DNA from 3 places in the Planifilum fulgidum genome. Region 2 is predicted to be linked to each of the others. Evidence: riboswitches for the same ligand, from Rfam matches in the RefSeq annotation. Region 2 holds a riboswitch; each other region holds the start of a gene.
What was found. A riboswitch is a leader RNA that binds a small molecule or an ion and turns the genes downstream of it on or off. The one in region 2 is predicted to bind thiamine pyrophosphate.
Positions count from the first base shown of each region.

Region 1: another riboswitch for thiamine pyrophosphate. It lies ahead of thiC (phosphomethylpyrimidine synthase ThiC); the one in region 2 lies ahead of BM063_RS13995 (MTH1187 family thiamine-binding protein).
Region 3: another riboswitch for thiamine pyrophosphate. It lies ahead of BM063_RS01490 (thiamine phosphate synthase); the one in region 2 lies ahead of BM063_RS13995 (MTH1187 family thiamine-binding protein).

Region 1 is NZ_FOOK01000046.1:7,260-10,531, forward strand. It holds gene BM063_RS16325 (ATP-binding cassette domain-containing protein) at 261-1,091, opposite strand; TPP riboswitch at 1,328-1,440, shown strand; gene thiC (phosphomethylpyrimidine synthase ThiC) at 1,664-3,272, shown strand, end outside.
Region 2 is NZ_FOOK01000030.1:2,730-6,001, reverse strand. It holds gene BM063_RS18050 (hypothetical protein) at 522-797, shown strand; gene BM063_RS18045 (hypothetical protein) at 1,011-1,283, shown strand; TPP riboswitch at 1,424-1,538, shown strand; gene BM063_RS13995 (MTH1187 family thiamine-binding protein) at 1,616-1,912, shown strand; gene BM063_RS13990 (ABC transporter permease) at 1,918-2,706, shown strand; gene BM063_RS13985 (ABC transporter substrate-binding protein) at 2,770-3,272, shown strand, end outside.
Region 3 is NZ_FOOK01000002.1:95,714-98,985, reverse strand. It holds gene BM063_RS01500 (NADH-quinone oxidoreductase subunit D) at 1-654, shown strand, start outside; gene BM063_RS01495 (DedA family protein) at 744-1,361, shown strand; TPP riboswitch at 1,470-1,576, shown strand; gene BM063_RS01490 (thiamine phosphate synthase) at 1,572-2,240, shown strand; gene thiO (glycine oxidase ThiO) at 2,285-3,272, shown strand, end outside.

The DNA.
Region 1 (3,272 bases), on a different contig from region 2:
ACTTTGATTATATTTGATTGATTATGATCGTTTCAAATGAAATTTGTTTGAATCCGTGCTTGGTTGCTTTTATTTTGCCAAAAGAAAAACCGGCACATCCCGTGCCGGCCGGTTTCACCCCCTGATCCGGGAAGTCGGAAATGTTCCGCGCCCGCCGAAGGCGCCCGGAGAACCACCGAATCCGCCCTTTACGCCGAGGCGATCCGGGCGGCGGAAGGCCGCGCCACCCTTCAGGCTCCGACAAGACGCGGCGGGCCGGGTCAGTACCCCTTTTCCCGCCGCTCGGCGATCAAGCCTGCCCTGCGGGAACGGGAACGATGATTGGCAAAAGTCTGCATCATTTCATACCAAGCGGCCACCGTCCCTTCCGGCACGTTGGCCGTCAACAGTTTTTTGGGTCCCATCCGGCGACAAGTGCCCGACTCCATCAGCAGCAGGTCATCCGCACATTCCGCCCAGCGGAGATCCCGGGTGGCGACCAAAATGATCCGGTGAGGCGCGAGGCGGCGCAATTCCCGCCACAAAAGCCGTTTTCCCCAGTGGTCCAGCCCCGCCGTGGGCTCGTCCAGCAGCGCGATCAACGGATCCCGGAGCAACATCTCAACCAGCAACACCCGCTTCACCATTTCCCCCGGGATGGCGGAAAGGGAGGCGCGCCGGACGGCGGCCAATCCCCATTCGGCGATCAGCTCGGCGACGCGCCTCCTGGGATAGGGCAATTGGCTGAGCTGGGCGCGGTATAAGAGATATTTTTCGAGAGAGATGGAATGGTTCATCCGGCGCATGGGCGGAATGTATATCATGCGGGATTTCAAATTTCCCAGGGCGGAGGTGCCCGCGGCGGCCGCGCGTCCCCGGGACCAGATCACCGTTTCGCCGTCCTCCAACTGGTAGGTGATTCGCCCGTCGTCAGGGACCTGCAGGGCGGCGGTAAGCTGCAACAGCGTGCTTTTTCCGGAGCCTTCGGGACCGAGAATCGCAGTGATGCCTTTCCTCGCGGCGGCGGTAAAATCGAGAAGGCCGATTCGGCGTGACCGCGGATGGTTTTTGGAAGCATAAACCTTGTTGAGATGAGACCACTCAATCCGCAAGGACTTTCATCCTTTCATCCGATGCACCTATCATTAAGGATACCCGAAAACCCGGGCAGAAAGAAGGGTCTTTTCCAATCTCTTGATCCATCGGATAAATCCGCCTCCCCCCGCATTTGGCTAAGATTCGGACGGTTAAATCTCTTTTAACCGTGTTCAATAATTTTAAAGGGCCGCAGCGGTCGTTTCGGCTGATTGACCCGTTGCGGGGGATGTGATACTTTCGAAGCGACAACCGCATATCCAACGGGAGCTTGGGGAAAGCCAGGCTGAGAGGGCGGGGGATCTGCCGCCGACCGTTGAACCTGATCTGGGTAATGCCAGCGCAGGGATGGAGACAAGGGGGCCCGGCGCCCTTTTCGGGGCGGTGCGGGTTCCGTTCGCCGCATGCCTGCGGGCATGCGGTTTTTTCTTGGAATGGTTTTTAAATCCGACGGCATTTCCGTTCAATCCAGAAGATGAAGAAACGGTGCATCATCTCTCCGAACCGAATCCGACGGACCCCTTCTCCCTTCTCAAGCCCCTTCCGTTGGTGTGCGCCAAACCGTTCAAAAGAAGGAGGAGGAGAAGGAATGTCCAACGACTTCCGCTTTCCGGCGAGCAAAAAGGTGTACATCCAGGGATCCCGGCCGGACATCCGCGTGCCCATGCGCGAAATCCGGCTTTCACCGACCACCGGCCGGTTCGGGGAAAGGGAAAACCCTCCGGTCCGTGTCTACGACACCAGCGGCCCCTGGACCGATCCGGATGTGGAGACCGACGTCAGGAAGGGACTGCCCCCGCTCCGGCGCCGGTGGATCGAAAGGCGCGGAGATGTGGAGGAATACGAGGGAAGGCAACCGCAACCGATTGACGACGGGTATTCTTCGAAGTCCGAAAGTCCCTCTCAACCGTACCCCGGACTCAAGCGCCGACCGCTCCGGGCCAAACCGGGGCGCGCCGTGACACAGATGCATTACGCCCGCCGGGGGATCATCACTCCGGAGATGGAATTCGTGGCCATCCGGGAAAACGTCAGCCCCGAATTCGTTCGGGAAGAGGTGGCCCGGGGGCGGGCGATCATTCCGGCCAACATCAACCATCCCGAAAGCGAGCCGATGATCATCGGGAAAAATTTTCTCGTCAAGATCAACGCCAACATCGGAAACTCCGCCGTCTCCTCCTCCATCGAGGAAGAAGTGGAAAAAATGCGGTGGGCCACCTTCTGGGGTGCCGACACGGTCATGGACCTGTCGACGGGAAAAAACATCCACACCACCCGCGAATGGATCATCCGCAACTCGCCGGTCCCCGTGGGCACCGTCCCCATTTATCAGGCCCTGGAAAAGGTGGGGGGCAAACCGGAGGAGTTGACCTGGGAAATTTACCGGGACACCCTGATCGAACAGGCGGAACAGGGCGTGGATTACTTCACCATCCACGCCGGCGTCCTGCTCCGGTACATCCCGCTGACCGCCAACCGGGTGACCGGCATCGTCTCCCGGGGCGGTTCCATCATGGCCGCCTGGTGTCTGGCCCACCACCAGGAGAATTTCCTCTACACCCATTTCCGGGAGATCTGCGAAATCCTGCGGACATACGACATCGCCATCTCCCTGGGGGACGGCCTGCGGCCCGGTTCCATCGCCGACGCCAATGACGAGGCGCAGTTCGCCGAATTGAAAACCCTCGGGGAACTGACGAAAATCGCCTGGGAATACGATGTGCAGGTGATGGTCGAGGGACCCGGCCACATTCCGATGCACAAAATCCGGGAAAATGTGGAGATTCAGCAAAAAATCTGCCACGAAGCGCCCTTCTACACCCTCGGCCCCCTCACCACGGACATCGCCCCGGGTTACGACCACATCACCTCCGCCATCGGCGCGGCGATGATCGGCTGGTACGGCACCGCCATGCTCTGTTACGTCACGCCGAAGGAACACCTCGGGCTGCCCAACAAGGAAGATGTGAAGGAAGGGGTCATCGCCTACAAAATCGCCGCTCATGCCGCGGATCTGGCCAAGGGGCATCCCGGCGCCCAGCTTCGCGACGACGCCTTGTCCAAAGCCCGTTTTGAATTCCGCTGGACGGACCAATTCAATCTGTCCCTCGATCCGGAAAGAGCCAGGGCCTATCACGATGAAACCCTGCCGGCGGAACCGGCGAAAACCGCCCACTTCTGCTCCATGTGCGGCCCCA
Region 2 (3,272 bases):
TGCTGCAATCCCGCCTTTTTCTCAACTCATCCGGGCCGAACCGCCGAACTTCGATGGCATGGGCAATTCCACCCGTCATAAAAAGCGGGCAATCCATTTTTGGACTTATGATCATCACTGCATCCTTTAGAGCCGGCCGATGCGAAGCGCTCTCCGCGCGTTCCGCCTCGCGTCAAAGTGTCGCGGATCGCGGCCGAATTCTCATCCGTCGCCGGACGGATGCAGGCTGCCCCGCTCAACTCCGGCCGGTCAGCATCAGCATCGTTATGAAAAGGAGGCGAGCAACACCGGGTGGCAACATGTCCGCATGGTTCGGCCCTCCCTCTCTGGACAATCGGCCCGCGGGACCTTTCGATTTGCGAAAGCGGCCGCTTTCAACCAGACGGTCGTGTTAATCAACCGCGCCGAAAGATTCACCAGCTTCAGCCCGAGGTTTCTTGCCCGGACCACAACGAATCCGCTTGATCGGTGGGATGGACTGAAGAACATCCCCATTTCTATGAGACGGGAGGTAGCGGTTCGTGTACAGCCAATCCCCCTATATGTGCCGGGTGGAATGGGGACTGCGGGGAGCTAGGGAGGCCGCCGAACGGGGAGACATCACCGTCATTGTCGATGTCCTGAGTTTTTCCTCCACCGTCGTCACGGCGTTCCACTTCACGCCGTGGATCTTTCCCCACCGCCGGCCCGGGACGGACAAGCGGAACGGTTTGCGAAAAAACGAAAAGCCGCCCTCGTCGCGGACCGAAAAGAGGCCGCCGAACCGGGCGGCCCCTCCTTATCCCCCGTTTCCCTGAACGGAGCGGCGTGTTCCGCGGCCGCCGCAAAGGCGTCCGCCCTGTTGGTCGGTCCCTGCTCAACGTCTCGGCGGTTGACGACGCAGCCGAACGAATCCACGCCCAAACCGGCACCGACATCACGGTGGTACCGTGCGGTGTACAATGGGCGGATGCCCGAGAGGGTGAAAACCGCCTCCGTCCGGGAATCGAGGATGATTTGGGGCCGGGGCGATCCTGTCCCGGCTGAGAAGAAGCCTTTCACCGAAAGCCCGGGTCTTTATGGGAGCTTTTCGATCCGTGCGGAATTCCCTTGCCGAGTTGATCTGGGATTGCGCCGGCGGCAGGGAACTCCGCTTGCGCGGCTTTGCGGAAGATGTCCGTTTCTGCGCCCGAATGGATGCGTTCGGGGAGGTTCCCCTCCTTCAAGGCGACCGGTTTGTCGATGTGTCGCGGGCATGGAAACCGGATGGCGATCCCCCCGCCGCGGGGCGGGACTTCAAATGACCGTTTCCATTTCAATTCGAAAAAAGGAACACCGGTTGGCAGGGCGGAGCAAAATGGCCTTTTTGATCAGACCGGGAAAAATCCCCATGTGCACACGCATTGTCAACCCGCGGGACATGTGGTATGTTGTAGCTGAAACTGAATAGGCAACGGGGAGCTGGGGGAAGCCCGGCTGAGAGGGTGCCCGGATCGGCACCGACCCGCCGAACCTGATCTGGATAATGCCAGCGCAGGGAATTTGCCTCTTCCATCCGTTTGACGGGTGGAGAGTGCTCGTGGGCCATGCCGATCCAAAACCGGGTCGGCTTTTTTACGTTTTGGGAGGTGATCGGATGGCGAATGCCAACGTCAGCTTGCAGATATTGCCCCGGGGAAAAACCGATGAAGAAATCTACGCCTTGGTGGACAAGGCGATCGATGTGATCCGGGAATCGGGCGTCCGCTACGAGGTGGGACCCCTGGACACGACGATGGAGGGAGACTACGACGAGCTGATGGACGTGGTGAAGCGGGCCCAGGAGGCGGTGATCGCCGCGGGAAGCGATCGGGTGATCAGCATCGTCAAAATCGACTACAAGCCCTCCGGGCTCAACTGGGATGAAAAAGTGGGCAAATACCGGAAGGGGTGACCGGCGTGCCCATCCTTCCGTGGCAAAGGCACCTTCGCAGGATCGGACCGCCGGTGTCGATTCTCCTTCTCCTGCTGATCCTGTGGGAGGGAGGCGTCCGGCTCACCGGCGTGGAAAAATGGCTTCTTCCCGCCCCGACCGACATCCTGCGCACCCTGGCGGCGGACATGCCCCTCCTCCTCCGCCACACGGGACCGACGCTGCAGGAGGCGGCCCTCGGCTTCGCGGCGGGAATCGCCGCCGGGTGGCTGCTGGCGATGGTGATGGAGCTTTCTCCCTGGCTGAAGCGGGGGCTATATCCCCTCTTGGTCGGCACCCAGACGGTGCCGGTCATCGCCGTCGCTCCCCTGCTCATCCTCTGGTTCGGGTACGACCTGCTGCCCAAGGTCCTGGTCGTCGCCCTGGTCACCTTTTTCCCGGTGGTCGTCAGCACGGCGGACGGGCTCCGCTCGGCGGATCCGGACATGGTTCGGCTGCTTCGGTCCATGGGGGCCAGTTCCTGGCAGATCTTCCGCATGGTCCGCTTCCCTCACGCCCTGCCCGCCTTCTTTTCGGGGGTGAAAATCGCCGCCACCTACAGCGTCCTCGGGGCGGTAATCGCCGAGTGGCTGGGGGCCAATGTGGGCCTGGGCGTCTTCCTGGTCCGGGCGCAGCATTCCTTCGCCGCGGACCGGGTCTTCGTGGCCATCTTGGCCATCACTTTCTGGACCTGGCTCCTGTTTTTCCTGATCCGCCTGTTGGAACGGTTGGCGGTTCCCTGGAAACAAAGCCGAAACGACCAGTCGGCAAAATAATTTCAGCAAAAGGAGGGAAAAGCGGCTTTCCCGGCCTTTCTGCCGAAAAGCGCGCAACTTACGATGAAACGATGGAAAAGCATCCGCACCGCATCCATTCTCATGCTGGTCCTCACGCTGGTTTTGTCGGCGTGCGGCGGGACTTCCGACGAGAATTCCCCGTCCGGGGGCAAAAAGAAAGTCACCATCATGCTGGACTGGCTGCCCAACACCAACCACACGGGCCTGTACGTCGCCCAGAGCAAGGGCTATTTTGCCGAAGAGGGGCTGGAAGTGGAGATTGTCACCCCGGGCAAAACCTCGGCCAACGAACTGGTGGGTGCCGGCAAGGCCCCCTTCGGCATCAGCTCCCAGGAATATGTGACCCAGGCCCGGGCCCAGGGAGTGCCCATCGTGTCGATCGCGGCCATCCTGCAGCATAACACCTCGGGATTCGCCGCCCCCAAAGGGAAAAAGATCCGCTCGCCCAAGGATTTCGTCGGCAAAACCTACGGCGGGTGGGGAACGCCGATCGAGAACGCCTTCATCCAGACGGTGCTTGAGCTGGACGGCGTCAAAACAGACAA
Region 3 (3,272 bases), on a different contig from region 2:
CTCACATACAATTACATGAGGGTCGGAGGTGTCAAATGGGATGCTCCCGAAGGGTGGCTGGACAAGGTGCGCAATCTGGTTTCCTACCTGCGGGAGCGTCACGAAGAATATCTCGAACTGGTGGGGGGCAACGAAATCTTCATCAACCGGACCAAAGGAGTCGGCAAATACGACGCAAAAACCGCCGTCCAGTACGGATTGTCCGGTCCGTGCCTCCGTTGCACGGGAATTCAGCGGGATTTGAGGAAGGATCAGCCCTATTCGATCTATGACCGGTTCGATTTTGATGTTCCCATTGCCACCGAGGGGGACTGTTACGATCGCTTCCAGGTCCGGATGGAGGAAATCCGTCAATCCCTGCGGATCATCGAACAGGCGGTGGAGCAGATCCCCGAAGGGCCGATCATGGCGAAAGTGCCGCGGTTGATCCGCCCGCCGGAAGGGGAAGTGTACACGGCGGTGGAAAACCCCCGGGGAGAGCTGGGCGTTCACCTGATCAGCAAAGGGAAAGCCAATCCCTGGCGGATCCATTGGCGCCGGCCGTCCTTCCACAATCTGCAGATTTTGCCCCAGCTGTTGGAAGGGGAAAACATCGCCAACTTGATCGCCATCCTCGGTGCGGTGGATATCGTGCTCGGTGACGTTGACGGTTGAGAAGCGGAAGCGGTTCCCGTCCCCTTGATGAGGCTGGAACCGCTTTTCACAAGCGCGGTCTGAACTTGATCAAAAACGGGGTTAACTGAATGGAACAGACATGGGCCGAGTTTTTGTTGCAGTACGGATATATCGGGATTGTCTTCTTTCTGATCCTGGGAATCGCCGGCATTCCTCTTCCCGATGAAATCTTCATGACCTTCATCGGGTATCTTTCGTCGGAGGGGAAATTGAATCTGTATCTCACTTACATCAGCGCCCTTTCCGGCTCCGTCGGCGGAATCACCCTCAGCTACGTACTGGGAACGCGTTTCGGCTATCCTCTCCTGAAGCGATACGGAAGCAAACTCTTCATCACGCGGAGAAGGCTCCGGATCACTCAGTTTCTGTTCCGGAAATACGGCAACTGGGTATTGTTTTTTGGCTACTTCATCCCGGGAGTCCGTCATTTGACCGCCTATTTGGCCGGGATATCCAGACTTTCTTACGCCCGGTTCGGTTTGTACGCCTACTGCGGGGCGGTGGTCTGGTGCGCCACCTTCATCGGATTGGGGTATGTGCTGGGTTCCAGCTGGGAACTGGTGTTTCATTTCCTTAACCGTCTCGGGCCGGTGTTTCTGTTGGTCCTGATCCTGGCGGGAGGGTTTCTCGCCTGGTATTGCTGGTCGATAAGCCAGAACCGGGCCGGGTCCTCCCGCCCCAAATGATGAAGGGAGGCTTTCGGAAAATCGCGCCCCCTCTTCCGGAAGGGCGGATGCGGGATGCGATTTGACGCCCTTTGCGGGGGACTGCTAGAATAATAGAAAAACGTGAAAGGAGTCCACTGGGGGTGCACCTGTACGGTGCTGAGAGGGGTTTGCGCCCCAACCCTTTGAACTTGACCTGGGTAATACCAGCGCAAGGAATGTGGCGGTTGCGTGCGTTGCCGGTATCCACCAGGATACCGGTTTTTTGCAGGAAAGGGGGAGACGGGAATCGGAGCCAGACTTCATCTCGTCACCGGGGACCGCCACTTGCCGGACCACATTGTGGCCGTTGTCGAAAAGGTCCGGCCGTGGGTGGACCAGGTCCACCTGCGGTGGAAAAGCCGGACCGCCCGGGAGATGTATCGCTTGGGGAGCAGGCTTTTGGAGCGAGGGCTTTTGACTTCAGGACAGCTGGTCGTTCATGATCGGCTGGATGTGGCCATGGCGCTTGGTTGCGGCATCCATTTGCCGGAAGCGGGTCTGCCGGTGGATCGGGTGCGGGAAATCGTCGGTTGCCGGCATCGGGTGGGGGTGTCGGTTCATTCGGTCCGGGCCGCGGAACAGGCGGCCGCCCTGGGGGCGGACTACCTGATGTTCGGCCATGTATTTTCCACTCCGTCCAAGCCGGGGATTCCACCGAAGGGGCTTGAACTGCTTTCCCGGGTGGTTCGGGCCGTGAAGGTTCCGGTTCTGGCCATCGGTGGGATCAACGCGGAGCGGATTCCCCGGGTGATGGAGACGGGTTGTGCGGGGGTGGCCGTCCTTTCCGCTCTGATGGACAGTCCGAATCCCGAAGGGGCGGCCCGTCGAATGAGGGCACGGCTGGATCGCCTATCGTGACCATCCGGAGTGCGCCGGAGAGGAGAAAAAAGGGGGGCTACAGGTTGCATGAGCGGGATGTGGTGGTGATCGGAGGTGGTGTGATCGGCTGTTCCATCGCATACTATCTGGCCAAGCGGGGAGCGCGGGTCACCGTCCTGGAGCGGGATCTGATCGGCTCCCACTCCTCGTCCGCCGCCGCGGGGATATTGGGAGCCCAGGTGGAGATGGCCGAACCGGGGCCGTTGAGCGAGCTGTGCGTGAAGAGCCGGTCCATGTTTCCCGATTTGGCTTCGGAGCTGTATCGTCTGACCGGCATCGACATCGAATTGATCCGGACGGGCGTGTTGCGGATCGCCTGGACCCGGGAAGAGGCCGAGGCGCTTTATAAGCGGGGGGTTTGGCAGCGCGAACGCGGCGGGACGGCGGACTGGTGGGACAGGGATCGGGTTCGGAGCGTGGAACCGGCGGTGTCCGACCGGATCGAAGGGGCGCTGTACATCCCCGGGGATTCCCATGTTTCCTCTTCCCGGTTGACCCGGGCCTTTTCCTATGCGGCAGAGCTGCTCGGGGCCGAACTGATCGAGCGGTGTGAAGTGACTGCCTTGCGCGCCGGAAAGGACCGGATTGAAAGGGTGGAGTCGGACCGGGGGACGTTTCAGGCGGAGCACGTGGTGCTGGCGGCGGGGGCCTGGAGCGCCGCGCTGGCGGGGAAATTGGGATTGCGATTGCCGGTGGTTCCGGTCAAGGGGGAATCCCTGGCGGTATATCCCCGAAGGGCGCTCTTTGAAAGGACGCTGTTTGCGGAGGGATGCTACCTGGTCCCCAAAGCGGACGGCAAGGTGATCGTGGGGGCGACGGAGCGGGCCGGCGATTTTACCGAATGGGTGACGATGGACGCCATTCAGAAACTGACCTCGGAAGCGGTCCGGCTGGTCCCGGAATTGGCGGACAGCACGTTTATCCGCGCCTGGTCCAGCGTCCGTCCCGGGTCCGTCGACGGCCTTCCCTTTATCGGGAAGTTTGAACCCTACCGCAATCTGTTTGTCGCCA